2 regions of the Halomonas sp. BC2 genome follow, and region 2 is predicted to be linked to the other one. Evidence: predicted binding sites of a transcription regulator. Region 2 holds the regulator's gene; the other holds the start of a gene.

Region 1 (14,444 bases), on a different contig from region 2:
CTGTTTGAGTTCCTGATAGCGTTTGGCGGCTTCGGCCTGGCGTTTGAGGCGCTCCAGCTGCTTGTCCAGCTCGTCGCGGATGTCGTCCAGTCGCTCCAGGTTCTCCTGGGTCCGGCGCATGCGGTTTTCGGTTTCCCGGCGACGCTCCTTGTACTTGGAGATACCGGCAGCCTCTTCGAGGGTGGCACGCAGGTCGTCGGGGCGCGCTTCGATGAGCCGCGAAATCATGCCCTGGCCGATGATGGCGTACGAACGCGGGCCGAGGCCGGTCCCCATGAACAGGTCGGCGATGTCCCGGCGGCGGCACTTCTGGCCGTTGAAGAAGTAGTTGGATTGCCCGTCTCGGGTGACCAGACGCTTGACGGCAATTTCAGCGTACTGGGCATAGACACCGCCCATGCCGCCGTCGCGGTTGTCGAACTTGAGTTCGATAGAGGCCTGCCCGACGGGCTTGCGCCCCGTCGAGCCGTTGAAGATGACGTCGGCCATGGATTCGCCGCGCAGGGTTTTGGCAGACGACTCGCCCATGACCCAGCGCACGGCGTCGATGATATTGGACTTGCCACAGCCGTTGGGCCCCACGATGGCGGTCATGTTGCCATCGAAGGGGACGGTGACCGGATCGACAAAGGACTTGAACCCGACAAGACGAATGGAGGTTAAGCGCATTGTGATCCTTTCCTGCAGCGAAAGTCGCGGAGGTTACTCAAAAACGCGGTTGATGACCACCTCGGCTGCTTCATCATCACTGATCGGGCCCACGGTGACGCTCTCCAGGTCGCCGAACAGGTCCCCGGGTTGCGGTGTGGCCTGGCCCGAGGGCGACACGCGCACCATCAGGCGTGCTTCACGCACCTGGGAGATCTGGGCATCCGCCGACATGGCCGCCGTATCGTCCAGCACTACCGTCATCGGCAGCTCCGCGACCTGGGCACGAATCACCGCCAGCGGTGGTAGCTCGCCATCCATATCGCGAGCGGTAACGAACACCGTGGCGTCGTCGCTGACGCTGCCTTCCAGCTCGGCGTCCAGCGAAACATTCACCCGAATTCCCTGGCTTTGTGCGGCCGCAGCATCGGCATTTTCCGGCACGACACCCATCCGCTCCTGAGCTACACGGATACCGTCGCGCAGGGAGGCCGCCGTTTCCGGATTTTCGATGTTGGCCACGGCTCGGCGCCAGCGGTCGATGGCCGTTTCGTAATCACCACTATCGAAGGCGTGAATGCCCAGCAGGCCGAGCACCGTGGGCTGGCGTGGGTCGAGCGCCAGCGTTTCGTCTACCAGCGCCTGCACTTCCGGCGTCAACTGACGCTCTGCCAGAAAAAACTGGAGCTGAGCCATTTGTGCCAGCAGCGGCGGGATACGCCCATCGATATCCAGCAAACGTTCCAGCGCATCCACGGCCTTATCGGTCTGGCCGGTGTCGCGATAAATGGGAAACAGCGCGCTCCACACGTTGGGGTTGTTGGGCTGGCGCTCGGCTTCGGCTTCCATCCGCTCGGTGAACATGCTCAGCGAGCCTTCAGGGTGCTGACGCACTTCCTGCTGGATGGCGTACAGCGTCAGGTCACCTTCGGCACCATACTGCTGGTACCAGAACGTGCTGGCACCGACCACGGCCACCATCACCAGCGGCACCATCAAGCGGCCAGCACTGGCTGATTTCAGCGGCCGACGGGTCTCGACGACGGTGTCTTCCAGCAGGCTACGCTCCAGTTCCAGGCGATCTTCCTGGTAGCGTGCGTCGTCGATGTCTCCCCGATCCCGGGCGGCCTCCAGCGAGGCCAGACGGCGCTGAAAAATCGCCACGTTCTGCTCGGCCGTGGTGTCGTTGGCCTCGAAGGTTTCCAACTGGTCACGCAGCGTGCGAGCGCCGCGCATGGGTGCCACCAGCAGCCACAGCGCAGGTATCAGCAGTAAAGCAATCGCAATCCAGACCGGTGTCATGACGACCTCTCGCGGTTAATCAGGGCATTCAGGCGGGCGCGTTCTTCTGCGCTCAGGGCCTTGGCAGAGGCGTTGCGGCGGGCACGCACCACCATGATGACGACCACCAGGCCAATCAACACCAGAACGATGGGCAACCCCCACAGCAGATAGGTGCGGTTCTCCAGACGCGGGTTGTAGAGAATGTAGTCACCGAAACGCTGCACCATGTGGTTGATGATTTCGATATCGGCGTAGCCTTCGTTCAGCAGCACGTAGACGCGCTCGCGCATGTCCGCCGAAATGGGCGCATCGGAGTCGTCGATGGCCTGGTTTTCACACAGCGGGCAGCGCATGGAGGCGGTCAGGTCGCGGTAGCGCTTTTCCAGTACCGGATCATCGAACTCGCGCACTTCGATTCCGCCGGCCATGACGCTACCGGCGGTGGCCAGCAGCATGGCCGTCACTATCCAACGAATTATCGCCATTTTTCTACCTCCGGCAGGATACGGTCACGGACATCTTCCGGGGAGACATAGCCCTTGTGGTGATAGCGGATCACGCCCTCTGCATCCACCAGAAAGGTTTCCGGCGCGCCGTACACGCCCAGGTCGAAACCAAGGCTGCCATCCGGGTCAAAGATGTTGATCTCGAAGGGGTCGCCGAATTCGGTCAAAAACTCCAGGCCTTTCTCGCGGGTATCCCGATAGTTGATGCCCACCATGCGGATACCGTGATCCGCCAGTGACAGCAGCTGCGGCATCTCTTGCTTGCAGGCCGGACACCACTCGCCCCAGACGTTGACCAGCGTCACTTCGCCGATGAACAGCGACTGGTCGACCTGGCGTTCGGCGTCACGCAAGGTAGTGGCCTGAAACTCAGGAAACTCCCGCGCCATGAGGGCCGAATCCCGCTGGGAAGGGTCCTGCCCTAACCCTTGATAGAGAAACAGCGCAATGCCCAGAAAGCCGATGGGCAGCAGTAACAGCAGCAAACGTCGCGTCATACCGGCGCCTCCTGGAGCGGGCTGGGCTCGGGCAGTCTCAGGTTGGCGTACGCTGACTCGGCGGTAGCGCTTGTCGATGACGGCCAGCAGGCCACCGAAGGCCATCAGCAGGCCACCCAGCCATAGCCAGCGCACGAAGGGCTTGTATTGCACGCGCATGGCGTAGCTGCCATCGCCCAAGTCTTCGCCCATGGCCACGTAGAGGTCACGGAAGAAACCGGGGCGCAGCGCTACCTGGGTCATGGGCATGCCGGTGGCCAGGTAGAGGCGTTTTTCCGGCCGCATGACGAAGCTGCGTCCTTCTTCACCGCGCTGAACCTGAATGATCGAGGTATCGGCCAGGAAGTTGGGGCCACGACGATTGGTCAGTTCGGTCATGGTGAACTGGTACCCGGCAACTTCCACCGTCGTCCCCGGCGACATGCGCACGTTACGCTCGATGTTGTAGTTCGACACCACGGCCACGCCCACGATGGTGACCGCCACGCCCAGGTGGCCCAGCACCATGCCCCAATAGGAGAGCGACAGCTTGCGCAGGCCCGCCACGAACGAACTGGCGTGGCGTGTCTTGTCGAACAGGTCGCGCACCATGGGCAGCACGATCCACAGCGCCGAAATGATGCCCAGCGCTACCCACAGGTTCCATTCACGGCCATACACCAGCGGCATGGCGATGCCCAGCGCCAGCGAAGCTGCGCCCGCCAGCCACAGTTTGCGCCACAGCTCCTTGCCGCTCATGCTCTTCCAGCGGGCCAGCGGGCCAAGGCCCATGAAGATACACATCACCACGGTCAGCGGAACGAACAGGGCATTGAAGTAGGGAGGCCCGACGCTGATCTTGCCCAGCCCCAGCGAATCCAGAATCAGCGGATACACGGTGCCCAGCAGTACCGTCACGGTCATGATGACCAGCAGGACATTGTTGATCAGCAGCAAGGAGTCCCGAGAGAGCCAGTTGAAGCCCACCTTGTGGCTGACCCGCGGAGCACGCAGGGCAAATACCAGCAGCGACAGGGTGACCGTGATGGCCAGCAACATCAGGATGAAGAAGCCACGGAACGGGTCGTTGGCAAATGCGTGGACCGAGGTGAGCACGCCCGAACGCACCAGGAACGTACCCAGCAAGGAGAGCGAGAAGGTCGAGATGGCCAGCAGTACGGTCCAGCTCTTGAACGAGCCGCGCTTCTCGGTCACCGCCAGCGAGTGTACCAGCGCCGTGCCCGTCAGCCAGGGCAGCAGCGAAGCGTTCTCCACCGGGTCCCAGAACCACCAGCCGCCCCAGCCAAGCTCGTAATAGGCCCACCAGCTACCCAGCGCGATGCCCACGGTCAAAAACGCCCAGGCAATGTTGGTCCAGGGGCGCGCCCAGCGGGTCCAGGCGGCATCCAGACGCCCCCCCAGCAGCGCCGCAATGGCAAACGCAAACACCACCGAAAAGCCCACGTAGCCCATGTAAAGCATCGGCGGGTGAACAATCAGGCCGAAGTCCTGCAGCAGCGGATTCAGGTCAGCGCCGTCGGCGGGCATGTTGGGCAGCAGCCGCTCGAAGGGGTTGGAGGTCATCAGGATGAACAACAGGAAGCCGACACACACCATGCCCATGACGCTCTGCACCCGAGCCACCATGTCCCGAGGCAACTCCTTGGAGAACACCGAAGCCGCATAGCCCCAGCCTGCCAGCATCAGGCTCCAGAGCAGGACCGAACCTTCATGGTTGCCCCAGACGGCGCTGAACTTGTAGTACCAAGGCAGCAGGGAGTTGGAGTTGTTGGCCACGTTGGCCACGCTGAAATCATCCAGCATGTAGCTGGTGGTCAAGCACAGGTAGGCAATGGCCACGAACAGGAACTGGCCGGTTGCCATGGGGTAACCATAGGCCATCCAGAGGGGGCGGCGGGTAGCGGCTCCCAGCAGCGGCATCACGGCCTGCACGATCGCCATCAATAGCGCGATAACCAGCGCAAAGTGGCCAATTTCAGGAATCATTTTAATCAGCATGAGCGCTCCGCATTGGCAGTAAGCATTACCGAATATTGCAGGGATAAGCCGTTAGTAATCGCTTGCTTGTGGAACGCCCTGCTGCTCCAGGCGCTTACCCACTTCGGCGGCCTTGGCCTGGAAATCAGCGGGCGAATAGCCCGCTTCTTTCAGTGCCTGGGCGACTTCCGGCGGCATGTAGTTTTCGTCGTGACGCGCCAGCACTTTATCGGCGTAGAGTCGGCCATCGGCCTGCAGCTGGCCCACCACCACCACGCCCTGCCCTTCACGGAACAGGTCGGGCAGGATGCCGCTGTAGTAGACCTCGACATCGTCCACGTAGTCGGTCACCGTGAACGCTACGTCGAGGCTGTCGGGGTCACGCAGTACCGAGCCCTCTCGGACCATGCCACCGGCACGAATCTGGCGGTCCAGAGGGGCATCCCCCTGGGCGATTTGTACCGGGCTGAAGAACAGGTTGATGTTGGCGCGCAGCGCATACAGCGTGAGCCCCACGGCGATGGCGGTCAGCGAGACCAGGCCCAGAAAGATAAACAGCTTTTGCTTGCGTTTAGGCGTCATTGCGAACATCCCCTTGAGCAGAGTTAACCGGGTTCTGCGCAGCCGTAGTACCGTAGGGGGAAGCCGTGCGCTGCGCTTTTTCACGACGCATGCGGCGTTTGACTCCCTTGATCAACTGGCGCCGCTCCAGGCGAGCATGCAGCAGGATCCCTAACATCAGAAGCGCAGTTACGCCCCAGGCGGCCCACACATAGAGACCGTGGCCGCCCATGGCAAAGAATTCGTTCAGCGAGGCAAAGGTCACTGGCTCACCTCCTCGGCGAGTTCACGCACCCAGCGCTTGTTGGCTTCCCTGCGCAGAATTTCACTGCGGGTACGCATCAAGGCAAGCGCGATAAAAAAGCTGTAGAAGCCCAGCACCATGATCAGCAGCGGTGCCCACATTTCCATGGGCATGGCCGCGCGCCCGGTGATGGTGAACGTAGCGGGCTGGTGCAGGGTGTACCACCAATCGACGGAGTATTTGATGATCGGAATATTGATCACACCCACCATGGCCAGCACGGAAGCTGCCCGCGACCCGCTGTCACGGCTGGTGAAGGCGCCACGCAGGGCGATGACCCCAAGATAGAGGAACAGCAGGATCAGCATCGAGGTGAGCCGAGCATCCCACATCCACCAGGTGCCCCAGGTGGGCACGCCCCAGACGGCGCCGGAAAACAGCGCGATGAAGGTCATGGCGGCACCCAGCGGCGCAATCACGGTGGCCAACATGTCGGCGACCTTGATTTTCCAGACCATAAACACCAGCCCGGAGATAGCCATGGAGACAAAGATGGACTGGGCCAGAAACGCAGCAGGCACATGCACATAGATGATGCGAAAACTGTTGCCCTGCTGGTAGTCGGCCGGGGCGAACACCAGTCCCCAAACGGTGCCCACGGCCAGCAACAGCGCGGCTGCCACCCAGAACCAGGGCTGTAGCTTGGCACTGATCGCATAAAACCACTTGGGAGATCGCAGTTTATTTATAAAGCCCCACATGGTCTTCCCATCCTTTAACCGTTAATACTGATGCGTAGCGACGCGGCAATCGCCCAGGGTGCCAGCATGAGCGACACCGCCAGCAGCGCCCCCAGTATGGCCAGGTGAGCGGCCATCCCATCACCCAGAATGGCGGCCTGCACCGCGCCCGCCCCAAAAATCAGAACCGGGATATACAGCGGCAGTACCAGCAGGGACAGCAGTACCCCGCCCTTGGCCAGCCCCACGGTCAGCGCCGCGCCAATGGCCCCTATCAGGCTCAGGCTCGCGGTGCCCAGCGCCAACGACAGCGCCAGCACCCCGTAGCTGCCTGCTGGTAGCGACAGCATGATGCCCAACACCGGCGCCATCAGCGCCAGCGGCAGCCCGGTCAACAGCCAGTGCACGGCCACCTTGGCAAGCCCCAGCGCCGCCAGCGGCTGGGGGGCCAACAGCAGCTGCTCCAGGCTGCCGTCTTCGAAATCGCTGCGAAACAGACTATCCAGTGACAGCAGGGCTGCCAGCAACGCCGCTACCCACAGCAGTCCCGGCGCAATGCTGGCCAGCAAGACAGGGTCAGGCGAGATGCCAATGGGAAACAGCGTGATGACCAGTGCAAAAAACACCAGCGGGTTGAGCACCTCACCCTTGCGCCGCAACATCAGCGTCAGGTCGCGCTTGAGCGTGGCATGAATGGCCACTCCAAGCCCCCCCTGCGGTGTATGCAGGACCACCTCAGGGGCACTCGATAGAGCGTGTGAACGTTGCAACGCTGACTCCTTTTTACCCCAGCTGAATACGTCTCAGCACCGATGATTCGGTCAGTGCATGGTGGGTCGTCACCAGAACACAGCCGCCAGACTGAGCATGTGCGACCAGCTGCGCTTCCAACGCCATGACACCGTGGCGGTCAATCGCCGTGAAAGGCTCATCCAGGACCCATAGCGCGCGCGGGGTCAGCGTCAACCTTGCCAAGGCAATACGCCGCTGCTGACCAGCGGAAAGCTGTCCTGCCGGGACATCTTCAAAGCCCGCCAGACCAACCTCGAACAGCGCTTGCTCACGCTGTTGATCGCTGCCCTTTTCGCCATTGAGCGCTTGATACCACGCCAAATTTTCCAATGGCGTGAGGCCCGCTTTAACGCCGGGGGCGTGCCCTAGATAGAGTAGGTTTGCGAGAAAATGTTCACGGGTCTGGTGCATGGGGGCACCGTTCCAGAATAGCTCGCCACGGTAGTCGGTCAGTTGGCCGGAGAGGATCTTCAACAACGTGGTTTTACCACTGCCGTTGGGGCCTTCGATACGGACGATCTCGCCGCCCTTGATGTCGAGGTCAAGTCCTTCAAATAGCCAACGATCATCGCGTTCACAGGCCAGTTGTCGGGCTTGCAGGCACAGGCTCAAGAGACTCTCCAGACGCATTAATTTTGGGTCGAACTCTACACGGAAAGGCGCTTTCTCGCCAGTCACGCTCTGCGGCCTGGGGTCGCAGCATGACACAGCTCAAGCCCTCGCCACAAAACCCACGCTTCAAACAGTACTAGCACTGTATGCAAAAACAGGATTATACTGTAACCACTGTATGGATAGACACCTCTTCAGCCACGCCTATCCATTCGCTCACTCGACCGCCTTGGCACAGGCGCTGCATGGGAGAACACAATGACGATCTGCCTCGCCCCCCAGATAACGTCTCACGTACCTTCTCAACCGCTGCCACCGTCTAACGTGCGTCAGCGCCTTGCCTCTCCCCACCGCCAGGTAAACCAGGACGGTCAAGTGACCCGGCACAACACCTATGCCCTACGCATTCGCGGCGACCGCTTGCAGGCCAGCCAGCTCTTCGACGGTGATCTGCTCATCATTCATCGCCATCAGCACGACACCCAGCAGGAAACGGCCACCCTGACCATCAACGATCGCCAGCTTCCCTTGAGCCATTTATCGATTACCCGCCTGGGGGTGCACTTGTGCCCCGAAGATACAGCAGTGCCCGCGCTATTCCTGCATAATGGCGACATCCAGGTGCTGGGCATGGTCATGGGCGTGGCGCACCACACCCGGCAGACTCGGCACCACTGATTCGCGCTCATGTTGGCCAGGAGTCCTGCTTGCGTTACCACGTTCCCGACATTGCCCCCGAGGCGTGGCACTCCACCGAGACCGAGGTAGAGAAAAGCCAGTTTCTGACCTGGCTATGCCACGCCCCCAGCACCAGCGCCTTCGATGCCCTGCTCCAGGCCGCCAAAATCGCCCACCCCAATGCCAGCCACCACTGCACCGCCTTTATCGCTGGCCCACCGGGGGAGCAGACCCGCATTGGCTTTTCGGATGACGGCGAGCCCGGCGGCACGGCGGGACGGCCCATGTTTCAGGCGCTGCAAGGTAGCCAGCTAGGGGAAGTGGGTTGCGTGGTCATTCGCTACTTTGGCGGTACCAAGCTGGGCACCGGTGGGTTGGCCAGAGCCTACGCCCAGGCCGTCAACGCGGCGCTGGAAACACTGCCTACCCGGGAGGTGATCGAGCGCGACAGCTACCGGTTACGTGTAGGCTTCGCCCATGAAGCGCAGGCCCGAGCCTGGTGTGAAGAGCAGGAACTGCCTGTGGAACAGGCTGAGTACGATGGGCATGGCGTGTGCCTGACCATCGGCTGGCCCAGCGACGTGGCGCTGGATATCAGCGGTCTGGAGAATCGCCTGAAAACGGCCGTGGCATTCGAAGCACTGTAAGTTCACGGCCTGCCGATGAAGGCTCGGCAAGCCGTGACACAGCTCAGACTCGGGTTCAGCCCAGTTCTATCGCCAAGTACCCGTTCTATCTATAAGTACCAGCTCTATCCCAGGTACTTGATCATGACCCCGGCGGCCACCGCCGAGCCAATCACCCCGGCCACGTTCGGCCCCATGGCGTGCATCAGCAGGAAGTTATGCGGGTTTGCCTCCAGGCCTACCTTGTTGGCGACCCGTGCGGCCATCGGCACCGCCGACACCCCTGCTGCCCCAATCAACGGGTTGATGGGCATCCTGCTGACCATGTTCATGAGCTTTGCCATCAACACGCCTGCTGCCGTGCCGATAGCGAAGGCAACCATACCCAGCCCTAGAATGCCCAGCGTTTCGAAGCTCAAGAAGCTCTCGGCCATGAGCTTGGAACCCACGGACAGGCCGAGAATGATGGTCACGATATTGATCAGCGCATTCTGCGCAGTATCCGACAGTCGCTCCACCACGCCACACTCACGCATCAGGTTACCAAAGCAGAACATGCCCAGCAGTGGCGCAGCGTCAGGCAGGAACAGCGCCACGGCAATCAGCAGCATCAGCGGGAAGATCACCTTCTCCAGCTTGGAGACCGGACGCAGTTGCGTCATGGCAATCTTGCGCTCTTTTTCGGTGGTCAACAGCCGCATGATGGGTGGCTGGATGAGCGGCACCAGTGCCATGTAGGCATAGGCCGCCACGGCAATGGCACCCAGCAGTTCTGGCGCCAACATGCTGGACACATAGATCGACGTCGGCCCGTCCGCCCCGCCGATGATGCCGATGGCGGCCGCCTGATTGAGCGAAAAGTCCATGACGCCCAGAGAGGTAAGCAGCACCGCCCCAAACAGCGTAGCAAAAATCCCGAACTGGGCCGCCGCGCCCAAAAACAGCGTACGCGGATTGGCCAGCAGGGGACCAAAATCGGTCATGGCCCCCACGCCCATGAAAATGAGCAGCGGCGCAATACCCGAGGCAATGGCAACGCTATAGAAGCTATACAGCACACCATCGCTGTAGCCTGCCCCCAAGGCAATGTCCTTGGCGGCGCGTAGCTGGTCGTAGGCTGCCGTGTCGTGAGCGACGGCTTTCAGCACTTCGCGCCACCCCTCGACACCTGACAACGGGTCCAGCGTGACGCCCAGTGCAGCCGCCATCTGCTGTAGCACGGCGGGCCTGGCCACTTCGATGGCTTGATCGAGCGCTGAAATGGCCAATCCCGCTTCCGGGATATTGGCCAGAATGCCGCCAAAGCCGATGGGTACCAGCAGCAAAGGCTCGAACTTCTTGTAGATCGCCAGGTAAAGAAGACCCAGCCCTACCAGTACCATGACCGCCTGGCCAGGCTGCAGGTTATAAAGCCCGGAGCCTTCCCATAAGGTGATTAGTTTTTCCATGCCGGTGCCCTTAAAGCTCGATCAGCGCATCGCCAACGGCGACGCTATCGCCCTCGCTGACATTGACTTTGGACACCGTTCCGGAGCTGCTGGCACGCACCTCGGTCTCCATCTTCATGGCTTCGAGAATGATCACCACATCGCCCTCGGCCACCTGATCGCCAGGGCGTACGTTGACCTTGAAGATGTTGCCTGCCAGCGGCGCATCGATACTTTCACCGCTTCCTCCAGCGCTTTCTGCCGCACCCGCTCCAGCACTAGCGCCTCCACTGGCGGCAGCCTGCTCCTTGATCTCGCCAATATCGCCGCCCTGGGCCACCTCGACCACATAGGCCTTGCCGTTGAGCTTGACGGTATAGGTTTCCGGGCCGCTGTTGACCACGGTGGCAGGTACCGCCGGTTCTGCCTTGGCAGGCACGGCCGCGTTTGTTGCTGCTTGTGGCGCGGGCTCGAAGGCTTCCTTGTTGTCACGGTTCTTGAGGAACTTCAGGCCAATCTGCGGGAAGAGCGCGTAGGTCAGCACGTCATCCACCTGCCGCTCGCCTTCTGCCAGGCGCAGCTTGTCGGCACTGGCTTTCTCTTTCAGTTCCGAGGCCAGGCGCTCCATTTCCGGTGACAGGTTGTCCGCAGGGCGGCAAGTGATCGGCTCGCCACCTTCCAGCACGCGCTTTTGCAGCTCCACATTGAAGGGGGCAGGCGCTGAGCCGTATTCACCTTTCAACAGCGCCTGGACCTCCTTGGAAATCGACTTGTAGCGCTCGCCCATCATGACGTTCATCACAGCCTGGGTGCCCACGATCTGCGAGGTCGGCGTTACCAGCGGGATGAATCCCAGGTCTTCACGCACACGCGGAATTTCACTCAGCACGTCATCGAGCTTGTCGCCAGCACCCTGCTCTTTCAGCTGGCTCTCCATGTTGGTCAGCATGCCGCCCGGCACCTGCGCCACCAGAATGCGTGAGTCGATCCCCCGCAGCGAGCCCTCGAACGCCGCATACTTTTTGCGTACCTCACGGAAATAACCGGCGATGTCCTCCAGCAACTCCAGGTCCAGCCCCGTGTCACGGTCTGTATCCTTGAGCATTGCCACCACGGATTCAGTAGGGCTGTGCCCATAGGTCATCGACATCGAGGAGATAGCCGTGTCCACGTTATCGATCCCGGCTTCCACAGCCTTCAAAATGGTGGATGTCGAGAGCCCTGTCGTCGCGTGGCAGTGCAGGTGAACAGGAATGGAAAGCTCTTTCTTCAGACGCGTCACCAGCTCGAACGCCGTGTAGGGCGTCAGCAGCCCCGCCATATCCTTGATAGCCAGAGAGTCCGCGCCCATGTTGGCAATGGTTTTCGCAAGATCTACCCAGCTATCCAGGGTATGTACCGGACTGACGGTATAGGAAATGGTCCCCTGGGCATGACCACCCACAGCGCGCACCGCCTTGATGGCACGCTCCAGATTGCGCGGGTCATTCATGGCGTCGAACACGCGGAATACATCCACGCCGTTGGTTTTGGCACGCTCGACGAACTTGTCGACTACATCGTCGGCATAGTGACGGTAGCCCAGCAGGTTCTGCCCGCGCAGCAACATTGCCTGCGGCGTGTTGGGCATTGCCTCTTTCAGGGCACGAATGCGCTCCCAAGGGTCTTCACCCAGATAACGAATACAGGCATCGAAGGTGGCGCCGCCCCAGGTCTCCAGCGACCAGTACCCGACCTTATCGAGCTTTTCGGCGATAGGCAGCATGTCGTCGAGCCGCAGCCGGGTCGCGAATAGCGACTGGTGGGCATCGCGCAACACAACATCAGTGATTCCTAGCGGACGTTTTACATCGTTCATGGTCGTGACTCACCGTTTAGCTTTATTGACTTGTAGTAAATTTAGCAAAATTCATTCTTGAAGAGGGAGTGTATTCGTTATCCATTCCGCCGTTAACGGCGATGCGCAGCCCGATAACGGTGCACTGCAGCACTGATCACGGCCACCACCTCATCGTCAAGGCCTGCCTGAGCAGCGGTCTGACGGCCTTTCCGCTTGGCAGCCGGTGCCACCGGTGCGGGCTGAAAACGCCCAACCAGCTTCGACATCAGCGTGACACTGATCACCAAAACCGTAAGAAAAACAAAAACAAACCCCATACCAAGCCCCATCAGGGCGAGCCCCTCCTGGAGCAACTCCGACCCTTGCATAGCGCGCTCTCCTTGTTGTGTAAGGTGGTTGGCACACCAAACGCCTCCAGCGGCGCTTGGCGGAGTAAGGGTAATACACTAACCTGCCACATCCAGCATAGAATGCAATCGCGCCATAGTGGAAGTCATGGTTGTTAATTTACTACATAAAGGCAAGATTGGCCTTGCGCCAATGGAAGGGGTCATCGACGCACTCACCCGCGACCTGCTCACCCGCCAGCCCGGTTTCGACTGGACGGTGACAGAGTTCGTGCGGGTGGTGGATACCCGCCTTCCCCCCAGGGTGTTTTACAAGCACTGCCCTGAGCTCCAACAGCGCCCTGTGGCTACTCCCAGCGGCATCCCGGTGCACCTGCAGCTACTCGGCTCCGACCCCAGCGCGCTGGCCGAGAATGCCCGTCAGGCGCTAGCACTGGGCGCCATCAGCGTCGACCTCAACTTTGGCTGCCCGGCCAAGCTGGTCAACCGTCACGATGGCGGCGCCTCCCTGCTGCGCCAGCCCGAGCGGGTCTACCAGGCTGTCAGGGCGGTTGCTGATGCCTTGGCCGGTGAGATTCCGGTCACCGCCAAGATACGTCTGGGCTTCGCCAATCGACGCATGGCGGTAACCTGCGCCCAGGCGACCCAGGCAGGCGGCGCCGCACGGCTGGTGGTGCATGGACGAACCCGAGACGAGGGCTACCGCCCGCCCGCGCACTGGGAGTGGATCGGCAGAGTTCGTCACCACGTGGACATCCCCGTGGTGGCCAACGGCGATATCTGGACGCTGGAAGACTACTGGAAGGCGCGCACGCTGTCGGGCTGCCATGACGTCATGCTGGGCCGCAGCGCCCTGGCTGACCCTTGGCTGGCACCCCGCATTCGCCACTGGCAGGAAACCGGCGAGCGGCTGCCGGATACCACCTGGGCAATGCGTGCCAGCGTGCTACAAGAGTACGCCGAGCATCAACGCCAACAGCTACCCGATCGCGTCGTGGTTTCTCTGGTAAAACAGTGGCTGGCACAAATGCGCCAGGGCAATGGCGAAGCCGAGCAGCACTTTCAGCGCCTGAAGCGGGTCACGGACCTGGACATACTGCTCGACAGCCTGGTGCCGTAACGCTTCGCCCCCTGACTCAGACCCCAACGCTTACGAACCAAAAAAAAGCGCCCTTCCGCAAGATGCGGGGGCGCTTTACACGATCGCAAGAGCAACGTGCGAGCTACGTTGGTCAGGCTAGAAGCAGAAAACCCGCTCTCTAATAAGAGAGCGGGTTTTGAAATCTGGCGCGCCCGGGAGGATTCGAACCTCCGACCACCTGATTCGTAGTCAGGTACTCTATCCAGCTGAGCTACGGGCGCTTGACAGTCATGCTTTTCTCGAAAAGCAATGAATCCACTGTAACATCAAAACCTTACGTTTGCAACTTGGCGCGCCCGGGAGGATTCGAACCTCCGACCACCTGATTCGTAGTCAGGTACTCTATCCAGCTGAGCTACGGGCGCATAGCTAACGATGTTACATGGTGCGGCTGGCGGAGAGAGAGGGATTCGAACCCTCGATAGGGCTATAAACCCTATACTCCCTTAGCAGGGGAGCGCCTTCAGCCACTCGGCCACCTCTCCTCAACAGCACGGCGCGAATGTTACCGATTATGGGGACTG
Region 2 (14,444 bases):
TCGCCCACCACCAGGTCCAAAGGGGCCAGCGCACGAAAATGAGCGGCATTCACCGGGGCGCCGATGAGCGGCTCCGGGTCCAGTTTCCAGTCTCCCGTATGCAGTACTCGATAGTCGCCCGCCTGCATCATGATGGCGCAGCTTTCAGGAATGGAGTGAGTGACACTCAGGTAGCGCAGGGTGAAGGGACCGCGCTCCACCGCATCGCCGGGTTCGATGATTTCGATGGCAGCGCTGCTCAGCTGGTGTTCGGCAAATTTATGTCGCAGCAGGCCTGCGGCCAACGGGGTGGCAAAAATAGGGCAGCCCCAACGCGGCCATAGCCAGGCCACGGCGCCGATGTGGTCTTCATGACCATGGGTGATGAACAGCGCCGCAGGGGTGATACCGAGGGTTTGTAGGGTGTCGGTGTTGGGTACCTGCAGCGGCGAGTTGGGCAGATCCTGACGGATCATCATGCCGCAATCGACGGCGATCCACTGATCGTCGTATCCATACAGCGTAAGGTTCATTCCAATTTCACCGCATCCACCTAGCGGAAGCAGGTGCAGGGGCGGGCGGCGACGGGGACGAAGTTGAACGCGTGGTGGATGCATCAGTCATGAAAAGCCTGGAAATATAGTCCCTTAACTATACGGGAAGGGAGGGGCACGTAACAATCATCGTGGCACTGCACCACGGTGCTTAGCCGTGGCGCTTGCGTTACACTAATGCGCCTGGTGAGGCTTGCCCGCGAGCAGGCGCCTACCCAGCGAACGTGCCGTTACATACGCAAGAGTGTTCATTGATGTCTCATTATTACCGTTTAGTTGTGTCGTGCCCGGATCAGGTGGGTATTGTGGCGCGTGTTTCCAGCTTCATTGCCCAACAGGGCGGCTCGATCACCGAGGCCAGCCAGCACTCCGATCTGGAAACAGGGCGCTTTTTCATGCGTTATGAAATTCTCGCCGATTCACTGGGCATGTCGGCCGAGGCGCTGCGCACCGCATTCGAGCCCGTCGCCGACGAGTTCGACATGCAGTGGTCGCTGGTAGACACCCAGAAGCGCCGCCGCGTGGTGTTGATGGTTTCCCGGGAATCCCACTGCCTGGTGGACCTGCTGTATCGCTGGCAGGCTGGCGAGCTGGATTGCGATATTGTGGGCGTCATCTCCAATCATGACGACATGCGCTCGCTCACCGAGTGGTATGGCATTCCCTATCATCATGTACCGGTGGACCCGGCCAACAAGCAGGCGGCTTTCGAGCAGGTGCAGGCACAGATCGATGCTGCCCGGGCTGACTGTGTCGTGCTGGCGCGGTACATGCAGATTCTGCCGCCTTCACTGTGCGAGCGTTATGCCGGACGCGTCATCAATATTCATCACAGTTTCCTGCCTTCCTTTGCGGGGGCAAAGCCCTATCACCAGGCCTATGAGCGGGGTGTCAAGCTGATCGGTGCCACTTGCCACTACGTGACCGAAGAGCTGGATGCTGGCCCCATCATCGAGCAGGATATTCACCGGGTCAGCCACTGCCATACACCCACCGATTTGGTGCGCTTTGGCCGTGACGTGGAAAAAGCCGTGCTGGCCCGCGGCCTGCGCTGGCATCTGGAAGACCGCGTATTGATTCACGGTAACAAGACCGTCGTGTTCAGCTAACTCGCCCACCGGGGAGGGGCGCCATGTCCTTTGCACAAAGCGTGCTGGCCACTTGGGCACTGCTGGCTACCTGGCTGGTGTCGGCATGTGCTCTGGGGTGGGTGCTGTGGCAGCGCCCCTGGCAGCCGCTGCTGGAAGATACCGGTTTGCAGCATCGCTGGATGGCCGCGACGCTGGCCGTGATGCTGATGTGGCAGCTGCGGGCTCAGGCGGTCGATTGGTTGACTCTGCATCTGGTGTTTACGGTGTTGATGACGCTGGTGTTCAAGGTGCCCCTGGCCTTGATCAGCAACCTGCTGCTCAACGTGGCGATGGTGCTGATCGGGCGCAATGCCTGGGAACTGTTGGGGGCCAACGTGCTGGTGACGGGGCTGGTGCCTGCCGTGATCACGGGGGTGGTATGGCGTATCGTGGATCGCCGCTTGCCGGACAACCTGATGGTGTTTCTGTTTGCCTGCGGTTTTTTCGGTGCTGCGCTGGCGACGCTAGGGGGTGGGCTGGCGGCCGTCGGGCTGATTCTGGTGGCGGGCACCGACCCTGAAGCGATCTATCTGGCTCAGGAGTATGCCCGCTTTCTACCCTTGCTGATGCCCTCGGAAGCCTTCATCACCGGCATGCTGCTGAGTATCTTGCTGGTCTACCACCCGCACTGGGTCGCCACGTTCAACGACCATCGCTATATCGATATGCAGTAGGTGGGTGGCGGTCTAGCCCAGTGCCTGGCCGTTGCCGCCTCGGATGACGCCTACCCCGACGCCTTCGATATCCAGCTGTTGAGTTCTCAGGTCGATTTCGATGGGGGCGAAGTCTTCGTTCTCGGCGAGCAGCGTGACGTGATGCCCCTGGCGTTTAAAACGCTTGACCGTGACCTCGTCTTCCAGGCGCGCGACGACGATCTGACCGTCACGCACGCGGTCGGTACGATGCACGGCCAGCAAGTCGCCTTCCAGGATACCCACGTCTTTCATCGACAGGCCGCGTACCCGCAGCAGGTAGTCGGCCTTGGGGGTGAAGTACTCTGCCGGCAGCGGGCAGTAACGGTCGATATGCTCCGCTGCCAGAATGGGGCTGCCCGCAGCAACTTCACCAATCACCGGCAGCCCATTGGGCGTGGCATCGTTGGCGGCGCTGGTGGGCTCGGCTGCCGGGGGCGTGTTGTCGAGCGGCTCCTGGTTGGGCAGGCGTATGCCCCGGGACGTATTGCGGATGATGCGGATGGCGCCTTTGCGCTCCAGGGCGCGCAGATGCTCTTCGGCGGCGTTGGGTGAGCGAAAGCCCAACGCCTTGGCGATTTCGGCGCGGGTAGGGGGGTAGCCAAGCTCGCCCATGGTCTTCACGATAAAATCATATACATGCTGCTGGCGTGCAGTGAGTGGGCGTGACATATCAGACTCCTAACAGTGAAAAGACAGTCGCTACATGTCCGTAAAATCAATATGTGTTTAAGTATACAGTATGTTGCTCTGTCCAGTACATGATGAGTTGCAATACGTCTCAGGTAGCGCAACCTGCGGTACACAGGGGATTATCGTTTGAGCCATCAGGGAGAATGGCATACTATTCGCCAACGCAACCGCCATGTTTTAAACACCTGTTTTGGGAGGGCGCTATGGCCCAGTCGGATACGGTCACACGTATTTTGGATACGGCAGAAGTGCTCTTTGCAGAGCGGGGTTTTGCCGAGACGTCACTGCGCAATATCACCAGCAAGGCGCGGGTCAACCTTGCCGCCGTTAATTATCACTTCGGGTCGAAGAAAGCGCTGATACAGGCGGTGTTTGCCCGCTACCTGGACCCGTTCTCCGAGCGCTTCCACACCGCCCTGGATGAGCTGGAAGCGCGCTATGAAGGCCAGCCCATTCCGCTGGAAGTGCTGCTGGAAACCATGGCCACCACGGTACTGACCGTGCCTGCCGAGCGCCACAGCCTGAAAGTGTTCATGCGGCTGCTGGGGCTGGCCTACAGCCAGGCGCAAGGGCACTTGCGGCGCTACATCCAGCAGCAGTATGGCGATGTTTTTACGCGCTTCACCGAGCTGGTGCGCCGGGCGACCCCCGAGCTGCCGGATGCAGAGCGCTTCTGGCGGCTACACTTCATGCTGGGCACGGTGATCTTTACGCTGTCGGGGCTGGATGCGCTGCGTGATATTGCTGCCAAGGATTATCAGGAGCAGGTAACGGTGCGCGACTTGATCCGGCGTCTGCGTCCCGTCGTGGTGGCCGCCATGAGCGCGCCAATGCCGTTGCCTGCAGCAACCGTGGATGAGAAGCTTCATGCAAACGCCCAGATTGGCTGACCTGCCGCCCGTTGAAGGTGGCTGGATGGAAATCGACACCCAGGCCCAACGCCTGCGCTGGTGGCAGGGGAGTGAGCTAAAGCACGAATGCGCCGTTTCCACGGGCAAGGCCGGTGTGGGGCAAGAAGAAGGCAGTGGCCGTACGCCACTGGGCTGGCACTACGTGCGGGCAGCCATTGGCGATGGGCTGCCTGAGGATGCGGTCTTTCGTGGTCGTCGCTGGACCGGAGAAATCTACTCTGCCGGTTTGGCAGCCGACTTCCCCGAGCGCGACTGGATCTTGACCCGCATACTGTGGCTGTGTGGCCTGGAGCGCGGTATCAATCGCGGTGGCCGTGTCGATTCCCAGCGTCGCTACATCTACCTGCATGGTACTCCCCCTGACCAGCCCATGGGCGTTGCCGTTTCCCATGGCTGCGTGCGACTGCGCAATGCCGACCTGCTCTGGCTGTTTCAGCAGGCGCCGCCTGGCACGCCGGTATGGCTGCATTGAAGTGACATGGTGTTGCTCATTTTGAAAGCTCACACGGGTGGTCTAGAATGACGCCCTTTTTCCTGGATCCAGTACGATGACTCAACCCTTAGGCCCGGTCATGCTCGACCTGGAAGGCCAGACTCTGAGCAAGGAAGACAAGCGCCTGCTGAAGAATCCTGCGGTCGGCGGTGTCATTCTGTTTGCCCGTAATGTGGAAAGCGCCACCCAAGTGCGCGAACTGTGCGACAGCATCCGCGGGGTGCGGGGTGACCTGCTGTTGGCCATCGATCAGGAAGGTGGGCGGGTTCAGCGTATCCGGCAAGGCGTGACGCGCATGCCGCCGATGGCACGCATTGGCGATGTCTTCGCCGATGACCAGGCAGTGGGGCTGACGCTGGCCAAGGATGCCGGTTGGCTGCTGGGCATGGAGATGGCCGCCTGCGGCCTGGACATCAGCTTTGCCCCCGTGCTGGATGTGGACAGCGGAATTTCCAGCGTGATTGGTGACCGCAGCTTCAGCCGAGACCCACAGCACGTTGCCTTGCTGGGGCAGGCCTTCGTGCACGGGTTGCACGAAGCGGGAATGGCGGCCGTGGGTAAGCACTTTCCCGGTCATGGCGGCGTGGGGGCTGATTCGCACACCGCACTGCCGGTGGATGAACGTCCGCTCTCGGCCATCAAGGAGCGCGACCTGGTGCCCTTCAGTCAGCTTGCCACGCTGCTCAACGGCGTCATGCCCGCCCATATCGTCTACTCTGCCTTCGATTCTCGCCCGGCTGGTTTTTCCCCCAGCTGGCTAGGCATGCTGCGTGAGTCGCTGGGCTTCAAAGGGTGCATCTTCTCGGATGACCTGAGCATGGCCGGCGCCCATGAAGCGGGTGGCCCCGCCGAGCGCGCCAGGGCTGCCCTGACGGCGGGCTGCGACATGCTGCTGATCTGCAACGACCGTGAGGCGGCGCTGGAAGTGGTGCAGGCCTGTCATGACGTATTCAACAAGCGACCCGCCAAGCTGCGTTATGGCCGGGCGCGGCCGCAGCTGGAAGCACTGGCTGCGCTGGGCCGTTGGCGCAAGACCCACGCCAGGCTGGAAGCGCTGGTGGCTGACGCCAGCTAATTGACCCATAGACTGTTTTGGAGAGGCTCGATGTCCAAATTGGATAAAGAGGCGCTGGAGTCGCTGGACTCCATGCGCGAGTTGATGGACAACGCCGACTGTTTGATTTCACAGGAGCAGGTCGAACGTGCCCTTGACCGCATGGCGGAAGAGATCACCCGCGACCTGGGCGATAAGTTGCCGGTCTTCTACTGCGTCATGAACGGTGGTTTGATCACCACCGGTCATCTGCTGACGCGGCTGGGCTTTCCCCTGGAAGTGGACTACCTGCACGCGACCCGCTACCGCAATGAACTGCGCGGCGGCGAGCTGTTCTGGCGGGTCTCGCCGGAAATTCCCATGGCGGGTCGGCATGTGGTGATCGTCGACGATATTCTCGATGAAGGCGCCACCCTGGCGGCCATCCTGGCGTACTGCAAGGAGGCCCAGGCCGCCAGCGTGACCACCGCCGTACTGGTGGACAAGCAGCACGACCGCAAGGCAGTGCCCGGTCTCAAGGCCGACTACTGCAGCCTGGAAGTCGCTGACCGCTACGTCTTTGGTTTCGGTATGGACTACAAGGGCTACTGGCGAAATGCCCCGGGGATATTTGCACCCAAGGGCATGTAAGGCACTGGCCTAGCGAGGCGAGAAGCGTCTTGCCAGGCCGGTTTCGGCAATCATGCGGGTGGAGATCTCTTCCACGGAGAAGCGCGTGGTGTCGATGAAAGGAATGTTCATGCTGCGGTAGAGCGATTCGGCCTGCTCGACTTCCTGCAGACACTGGTCCATGGAGCTGTAGCGGCTGTTGGGACGACGCTCGTTGCGAATGGCCGCTAGTCGGCGGGCATCGATGGTCAGGCCGAACAGCTTGTGCCGGTGCGGTGCCAGCGCTTTCGGCAGCTTCAAGTGACCATCTTCATCCAGGTCGTCCTCGGTCAGCGGATAGTTGGCCGCGCGAATGCCGAATTGAAGTGCCAGGTACAAGGACGTCGGCGTTTTACCGCAGCGGGATACCCCTACCAGAATGATGTCGGCCTTGTCGTATTGATGGGTGCGGGCGCCGTCATCGTTATCCAGTGCGAAATGCACCGAGTGGATACGATCCATGTAGACATCGTCGCTGCCTATGGAGTGGGTGCGCCCGACGCTGTAGGAAGAGTGCGTGCCCAGCTCCTGTTCCAGCGGTTCCAGAAACGTCGAGAAGATATCGACCTTGAAGCCGGAGGCCTGGCGGATGACGTTGCGGATCTGCTGGTCGACGATGGTGTCGATGATGATGGGGCGAACACCGTCGCGCATCGCGGTGGACTCGATGATCTCGGCGACGGCCTGAGCCTTTTCCAACGTATCGATATAGGGCTTGGTGATCATGTTGATGTCCACGTCGCTGAACTGCGCCAACAGGCTGCGCCCCAGGCTTTCTGCCGTGATCCCCGTGCCATCGGAAATAAAAAAGGCTGTTCGTTTCATAGTCTGTCCGCCACCCTCATCCAACTGATTTACGAACGCTCATTGTGTGCCGTGCGCCATGGCAGTACAACGTTTTCGAGTGCAGGGTTTTCGAGTACAGGGTTTTCGTGAGCAGGGTTTGCGTGTGCAGGGTACTTGCGATTGGCCTCGCAATTGTGCTCGCGAAAACAGGTCGGCATCCTGCCTGACTACATAAACGCCGTGTTTCCGGCCGTTGTTGTAAAAATCCTCCACTCCCTGCGCTGTTAGACCAATGGCGAATAGGGGGCCGCGATGCTAGGGTGACAGCGTGAATGGGTGTCGTCCCAACGGTTGCATCAATGTCTGAGTGAGGGGGTTGCGTGGAAGAGTACATTCTGTGGTTCGATCAGCTGGGTATGGCGGACGTCGAACGCGTGGGTGGTAAGAACGCCTCGCTTGGCGAAATGATCTCCAACCTGGCCGGTGTGGGTGTCACGGTGCCCGGCGGTTTCGCCACTACGGCCCATGCATATCGCGAGTTTCTCTCCCACGAAGGCCTCAACGACCGTATCAACGACACCCTGGCACGGCTGGACGTCGACGACGTCAAGGCGCTGGCCGAGGCTGGCAAGCGTATTCGCCAGTGGATCATCGAGACGCCGTTGCCACCCACCTTCGAAGCAGCACTGGAGCAGGCGTACCAGCAGTTGCAGGCAAAACACCCCGGCCTGAAGGTTGCGGTGCGCAGCTCGGCAACGGCGGAAGACCTGCCGGATGCATCGTTTGCCGGTCAGCAGGAAACCTTCCTCAATATCGAAGGCCTGGCCAACATCAAGCACGCGGTCCACGAAGTCTTTGCTTCGCTGTTCAATGATCGTGCTATTTCCTACCGCGTCCATCGGGGCTATGCCCACGAAAACGTCGCCCTGTCCGCCGGGGTGCAGAAAATGGTGCGCTCCGAAACCGGTGCGTCTGGGGTCATGTTTACCCTGGATACCGAGTCCGGCTACCGGGACGCGGTGTTCGTCACCGCTTCCTGGGGGTTGGGCGAGACCGTGGTGCAAGGCGCGGTCAACCCTGACGAGTTCTATGTGCACAAGCCCACGCTGGCCGCTGGGCGCCCCGCCGTGCTGCGTCGTACCCTGGGGTCGAAGCTGATCAAGATGGTGTACGGCAAGGATGCCAGCGCAGGTCGTTCCGTGGAAACCGTTGACGTGCCTTACAAGGATCGCGGGCGGTTTTGTATCGACGACGAGCAGATCATGGACCTCGCCCGTCAGGCGGTCACCATCGAGCAGCATTACCAGCGGCCCATGGATATCGAGTGGGCTCTGGATGGCGATGACGGCCAGCTGTACATCGTGCAGGCGCGTCCTGAGACCGTCGTTTCCCAGCAGGAGGGCGGCAAGCTGGAGCGCTTCCAACTGCGCGAGAAGGGCCGCACGCTGATCACTGGCCGGGCCATCGGACAACGCATTGGCCGTGGTGCGGTCAAGATCGTGCTCAGCCCCGACGAGATGGACAAGATCCAGGAGGGTGACATCCTGGTTACCGACATGACCGACCCCGACTGGGAGCCGATCATGAAGCGGGCATCGGCCATCGTCACCAACCGAGGCGGGCGTACCTGTCATGCGGCGATCATTGCCCGTGAGCTGGGCATACCCGCGGTGGTGGGCTGTGGAGATGCCACCACGCAGCTGCAGGAAGGCAGCGACGTGACGGTCTCCTGTGCCGAGGGTGATACCGGCCATGTGTATGAAGGCCTGCTGGCCTTCGATTGCAACGTCTCCAGCGTCGATGCCATGCCGGAGATTCCTTTCAAGATCATGATGAACGTGGGCAACCCGGACCGTGCCTTTGGCTTTGCCAGCCTTCCCCACGCGGGCGTGGGGCTGGCGCGCCTGGAGTTCATCATCAACCGCATGATTGGCGTGCACCCCAAGGCGCTGCTGGATTATCAAACGCTGCCGGTTGACCTTCAGCAGGTGATCGACCTGCGTACGGCAGGGTACGCCGACCCGGTCAGTTTCTACGTGGACAAGCTGGTGGAGGGGATTTCCACCCTGGCGGCGGCGTTTCATCCGCAGCGGGTGATCGTCCGCCTCTCGGATTTCAAATCCAACGAATACGAGAACCTGATTGGCGGCAAGCTGTACGAGCCGGGTGAAGAGAACCCCATGCTGGGCTTCCGTGGCGCTTCTCGCTATATTTCCGACGCCTTCCGCCCCTGTTTCGAGCTGGAGTGTCGGGCGCTGAAGCGCGTGCGTGAAGAGATGGGCTTCACCAACGTCGAGATCATGGTGCCTTTCGTGCGTACCCCCGATGAGGCCCGGGAAGTGGTCGAGCTCTTGGCCGCCAACGGCCTGAAGCGCGGCGGTAGCAGCGACCCTGACGGCCTCAAGATCATCATGATGTGCGAGCTGCCTGCCAATGCGCTGCTGGCCGATGAGTTTCTCGAGTATTTCGACGGTTTCTCGATTGGCTCCAACGATCTGACGCAATTGACCCTGGGGCTGGATCGCGACTCGGGCATCGTGGCCCACCTGTTCGATGAGCGTAACCCAGCGGTCAAAAAGCTGCTGGCCATGGCCATTCAGGCGTGCAAGGCGCAAGGCAAGTACGTGGGGATTTGCGGCCAGGGGCCTTCGGATCACCCGGACCTCGCCAAGTGGCTCATGGAGCAAGGGATCGACTCGGTATCGCTGAACCCGGACGCGGTTCTCGAAACCTGGTTCATGCTGGCAGGAGAGAGTATCGCCTGACATCCATGGGTTAGTTAGCCTGCTGTTCGATTTGCGCCCGGCCATTGTGCCGGGCGCACGGGTTTTATAGGCTACGCTTTGTTTTGGATGACACCGCTCTGGATGACGCCGCCCCCGTGGCCCTACGCGATATCTGCCTGCACCCTGCTGAAAAGGAGAAAGACTATGCTGCCTAAACGGGCAATCCCCCTGACGGGCTTACTACTCGTTCCCATGGTGAGCTGGGGCTTTAGCTACCAGGCCCCCGAGATGTCACCGGAAGTAGGCTCAGGGTATGAGGAGAAGCCCGGTTGGGCCGTGGAATCCTTTGCCGTTGCTGCGGCGAACCCGCTGGCCACTGACGCGGGGTATCAAGTGCTCAAGGCCGGCGGTAACGCCATCGACGCCGCCGTGGCCGTACAAATGGTGCTGACCCTGGTAGAGCCGCAGTCCAGTGGGATCGGCGGCGGTGCCTTCTTGATGCACTACGATGGCAGCAATGTGCAGGCCTTCGATGGTCGCGAGACTGCACCGTCGGCGGCCACCGGTGAGCTGTTCATGGAAGATGGCGAGCCGCTACCGTTCATGGACGCGGTGGCCAGCGGTCTCTCTGTGGGGGTGCCGGGGGTGCTGCGCATGCTGGAGCAGGCCCACTCCGAACATGGTCAACTCGCCTGGCGAGAGCTTTTTACCCCTGCCATTACGCTGGCGGAAGAGGGCTTTGCCGTCAGCCACCGGCTGCATACCAGCCTGGCCAACGACACGGCGCTGCGCGAGGACCCGCTGGCCCGAGCGTTCTACTACGATGAAGCAGGCGAGCCGCTGGCCGTGGGCGACACCTTGACCAACCCCGCGCTGGCCGCTATTTTGCGGCGAGTGGCGGAAGAGGGCAGCAGTGCCTTCCATGAAGGTGAGATCGCCGAAGACCTGGTGGCCCGAGTGCAGTCCCATCCGCAGCGTCCGGGCGAGATGAGCCTGGACGACCTGAGCGGCTACGAGCCGGTGGAGCGCGAGCCGATCTGTACGCCCTGGCAGGAGTGGGAAGTGTGCGGCTTCCCGCCGCCGTCGTCGGGCCATATCACCGTCATGCAAATCCTCGGTATTCTCGATCAGCAGCCGTTGATCGAAGCGCCGCTGGATAACGGTGTGCCCAGCAGCGGCTGGCTGCATCAGTTCCTCGAAGCATCTCGGCTGGCCTTTGCCGACCGGGGCCGCTACATCGGCGATCCTGATTTTGTCGAGGCACCGGGAGGCGACTGGCTTACGATGCTGGCCCCGGAGTATCTCAATCAGCGCAGCCGTTTAATGGGCGAGGAGTCGCTGGGCGATAGCGTCGAGCCTGGCAATCCCGGTGAGCTGGAGGTGAGCTTTGCCAGCCAGCCCGAACAGCCCGAGTATGGCACCAGCCACATCAGCATCGTGGACGGCGATGGCAATGCGCTGGCCATGACCACGACCATCGAACAAGCCTTCGGCTCACGTATCCTGGCAGACGGCGGCACGGGGCTGGCAGGGGGCTATCTGCTCAATAACGAGCTGACCGATTTCGCCTTCGAGCCGGAAAGCGACGGCCGCCCGGTGGCCAACCGGGTAGAGCCTGGCAAGCGTCCCCGTTCGAGCATGAGCCCAACGCTGGTGTTCGATCTGGAGAGCGGCGAGCTGGTGGCCAGCCTGGGCTCGCCAGGTGGTGCAGCGATCATTCATTACACGGCCAGAAGCCTGGTGGCCATGCGTGACTGGGGGCTCGATGCCCAGGAAGCGCTGGACCTGCCCCATGCCATCACCCTGGGGGGCGATGTCTATCTGGAAGAGGGCCGATTCTCGGAAGAAACCGCCGACGCACTGCGTGAGCGCGGCCATCAGGTGAGTGAGCGGGAATTGACCAGTGGCCTGCAAGCCATCATGAAACTGGAAGACGGCACCCTGTTTGGTGGCGCCGACCCGCGTCGTGAGGGCGTGGTCATGGGCGAGTAAGCCCGCGACCGCAGCGATGCGCTACTGACGTAGCCAGTTGCGCAGTTTCACCAGCATCAGGCCGCCATCGCTCATGGCGTGGCGGTCTTCGAGCAATTCTCTCAAGCGGTCAGGGTAGTCGGTGATGATGGCGTCTACGCCAAGATCGATCAGCGCCGACATTCTGGCCCGATCATTGACCGTCCAGGCGTGGATTTCATAGCCGTAGAGGGCCGCCAGGCGAACCTCCTGACGGGTAATGCGGTTATGCCGTAAGCCCAGCGCATCGAATTGACGGCGGTCCAGCGTACCGGGAAGTATCAGCTGCGCCAGTAGTGTCACCCTCAGTTCGGGCGCCCGCTGCTTGATGAAGCTGACCAGCGCGGGGGACATGGTGGCCATGCGCATTTCCAGCAGCGTATTCGGGAAGCCGCAGGCAGCCATTCCATCCAAGGCATCATGCTGGGTGGCCCAGCAGCGATAGCGGCGATCGTTTTCTGCCTCCAGCTCATCCAGTACCGCCTGTGCCAACGCTTCCTCCTGGCCTGGTAGCGGCTTCATGTCGATCATCAGCGCGGCGTGGCCTCTCACCAGTGCCAGGGTCTCGTCCAGCCCGGCGATTCGTTCGTTCTGGAAGGCATCGCCAAACCAGCTACCCACATCGAACTCGCTCAGCTCGGCTCGGGTCAGCTCGCCAAACTCCCTGGGGTCCCCCGTGAGCCTGGCCAGCGTGCGGTCGTGGTAGAGCATGACCTGCTGGTCGGCGCTGAGGCGCACGTCCAGCTCGACGGCATCGGCACCATCCTCCAGCGCCTGGCGCACGGCAGCCAGAGTGTTTTCAGGCGCCACCATGGAGCTGCCCCGGTGGGCGATGATGGCGACGTCATCGCGTATTTCGAAGCTGTTGAGTATCCACCAGGCTTGCAGGGCGGCAATTAGCAAGACACACACTTCCAATGCCCAAGCCAATCGACCTGTCTGTGCATTCTCGGGAGCGGCAGGCCGAGCCTCCCGATAGGCAAGCTGCAAGTAAAGGCAGGCCGACAGCAGCGCATGGGTGGTAATGCCCAGAAACGTGATGGTCAGGGTGATCAGGACATAGCCGGTCAGGTAGGCCAGCATCGCCGGTACCAGCACGGCACTGTGCTCGGGAAGCCACCAGAGCAGCGGCGTGACGAGGGTATCGTAGAGCCAGGTGGTGGCAATCGGTAGGGCAATGATGACGAGCAGTAACAGCAGCACCGCTGCGCCAATGGAGCGGTGCCAGCCACGGGTGAGGTGCACGCTGCGCTTCAAGGCCTGCAGGGGGTGGCAGTGCTCCAGCGCCACCAGCGGCAGCGCCAGTAGCCAGCGCAGATATAGCCACGACGCCAGGCTCATCCACAGCAGCACGACCGGTAAGGCGCAGGCGATGAAGTACCACAGTACTGGTGGGCGTACACGCTGTAGATAGTAGGGGTCCAGGCCGCTGAGCCAGAGATCGTATAGCCAGGCGATGGCTGCCATGAACGGGGCCAGCAGCAGCAGGTGGGCGCCCACCTGCAGGATCACCAGCAGCAGCAGTGCCGGTAGCCGCCGAGTGCTGAGCCACAGGGCCTCCAGGGCCAAGCGGTAGTGGTTGTCCTTGGGCCTGCTGGCCACTTGAAGCATGCCCGCTTGCTGCCAGTAGATCAGCAAAAAAGTGACCGCAAGGCCCGCCAGCAGGGTGAACAGCCCGAGGGGGCTGAACAGTAGCGCCAGCAAGGCATCGTTGGTGACCACGGTACGGTTGAGCTGGGCCATGAATCGCTGGGAGCCCCAGGCCACCAGTGGCAACACCACGGCCGATGCCAACAGCGTGAATAGCAGGTGGTAGGCAATCAGTGGGCGCAGGTGGTCACGAAGGGTGCGAAGTAGGGCGTAGCCCAGTGGCTTGAGCGGCTGCATGGTGTCCGTGGCATGAAAATGAAATATCAGGGTGGCACTATCTGCCACCACTGACAAGTCTGGCGGGTTAGCAGGGGATCGGCGCGTTCAAGAGAGCTTGAGCGGCTGTTCGGCGACGATGATGCCGTTATTGTCGGCGTAAAGCCATTGACCCACCTGCAGCGTGACGCCTGCAAAGGTCACCGCCACGTCGCGCTGGCCTTCGCCATGTTTTTCGCTGCGACGAGGGTGGCTGCCCAGCGCTTGCACGCCCAGTGGCAGGGTGGCCAGAATGTCTACGTCTCTCACACAGCCATACATGATGACGCCTGCCCAACCGTTTTTGGCGGCTTGTTCAGCCAGCATGTCGCCCAACATGGCGCAGCGATGAGAGCCGCCTGCGTCCACCACCAGAATGGCGCCTTCGCCGGGTTCGGCGACGGCCTGCTTGACCATGGAGTTGTCTTCGAAGCATTTGACGGTACGAATAGGCCCGTAAAAGCTATCGACGCCGCCAAAGTTGGCAAACATCGGCTCGAGTACTTTGACGTCCGGGTACTGGTCGCACAAATCGGGGGTCACGACGTGAGGTGTGGTCGTCATGAGAGTCTCCTGTCCATGAATGACACTGTGGGTAATAAAAACGCCCCGACCTGCAAGGGAAGGGGCGTTCGGTCATCGGCTCAGAGTCGCGTAGCGTCTCTGCGATGTTGCGAGCATCGGCGATGGGTCAGTAGCCTTGGCGCTTAAGCCTCTTGCGCTACTGGAATCACGTTCGAGGCGATTTTCTGATACTCCTCGATTTCGTGGAAGTTCATGTAACGATAGATTTCGCCGGCCAGGGCGTCAAATTCGCCCATGTAGCGCTGGTACTCAGCGACTGTCGGCAGGCGGCCTTCCAC

Evidence for each region. The regulator LexA, encoded in region 2, represses DNA repair genes until DNA is damaged. The targets are predictions, from matches to a motif close to TACTGTNTANNTANACAGTA.
Region 1: a site for LexA is predicted at 8,002-8,021, ahead of B7L71_RS08555 (S24 family peptidase). Genes of this name have one in related genera too.

The regions. Positions count from the first base shown of each region.
Region 1 covers NZ_LFGT01000010.1:4,633-19,076, reverse strand. The annotation lists partial or broken gene B7L71_RS08600 (chromosome segregation SMC family protein) at 1-669, opposite strand, end outside; gene ccmI (c-type cytochrome biogenesis protein CcmI) at 703-1,950, opposite strand; gene B7L71_RS08590 (cytochrome c-type biogenesis protein) at 1,947-2,417, opposite strand; gene B7L71_RS18000 (DsbE family thiol:disulfide interchange protein) at 2,408-2,935, opposite strand; partial or broken gene B7L71_RS08585 (heme lyase CcmF/NrfE family subunit) at 2,966-4,933, opposite strand; gene ccmE (cytochrome c maturation protein CcmE) at 4,985-5,494, opposite strand; gene ccmD (heme exporter protein CcmD) at 5,484-5,738, opposite strand; gene B7L71_RS08570 (heme ABC transporter permease) at 5,735-6,478, opposite strand; gene ccmB (heme exporter protein CcmB) at 6,493-7,227, opposite strand; gene ccmA (cytochrome c biogenesis heme-transporting ATPase CcmA) at 7,241-7,861, opposite strand; gene B7L71_RS08555 (S24 family peptidase) at 8,120-8,539, shown strand; gene B7L71_RS08550 (IMPACT family protein) at 8,569-9,186, shown strand; gene B7L71_RS08545 (sodium ion-translocating decarboxylase subunit beta) at 9,291-10,613, opposite strand; gene oadA (sodium-extruding oxaloacetate decarboxylase subunit alpha) at 10,624-12,450, opposite strand; gene B7L71_RS08535 (OadG family protein) at 12,543-12,800, opposite strand; gene B7L71_RS08530 (tRNA dihydrouridine synthase) at 12,928-13,899, shown strand; tRNA gene B7L71_RS08525 (tRNA-Arg) at 14,065-14,141, opposite strand; tRNA gene B7L71_RS08520 (tRNA-Arg) at 14,209-14,285, opposite strand; tRNA gene B7L71_RS08515 (tRNA-Ser) at 14,313-14,405, opposite strand.
Region 2 covers NZ_LFGT01000017.1:7,041-21,484, forward strand. The annotation lists gene B7L71_RS11650 (ribonuclease J) at 1-512, opposite strand, end outside; gene purU (formyltetrahydrofolate deformylase) at 788-1,642, shown strand; gene B7L71_RS11660 (energy-coupling factor ABC transporter permease) at 1,666-2,337, shown strand; gene lexA (transcriptional repressor LexA) at 2,350-3,027, opposite strand; gene B7L71_RS11670 (TetR/AcrR family transcriptional regulator) at 3,252-3,938, shown strand; gene B7L71_RS11675 (L,D-transpeptidase) at 3,916-4,431, shown strand; gene nagZ (beta-N-acetylhexosaminidase) at 4,508-5,527, shown strand; gene B7L71_RS11685 (hypoxanthine-guanine phosphoribosyltransferase) at 5,558-6,136, shown strand; gene ppsR (posphoenolpyruvate synthetase regulatory kinase/phosphorylase PpsR) at 6,146-6,979, opposite strand; gene ppsA (phosphoenolpyruvate synthase) at 7,321-9,705, shown strand; gene ggt (gamma-glutamyltransferase) at 9,871-11,658, shown strand; gene B7L71_RS11705 (glycerophosphodiester phosphodiesterase family protein) at 11,680-13,563, opposite strand; gene rraA (ribonuclease E activity regulator RraA) at 13,651-14,145, opposite strand; gene acnB (bifunctional aconitate hydratase 2/2-methylisocitrate dehydratase) at 14,289-14,444, opposite strand, start outside.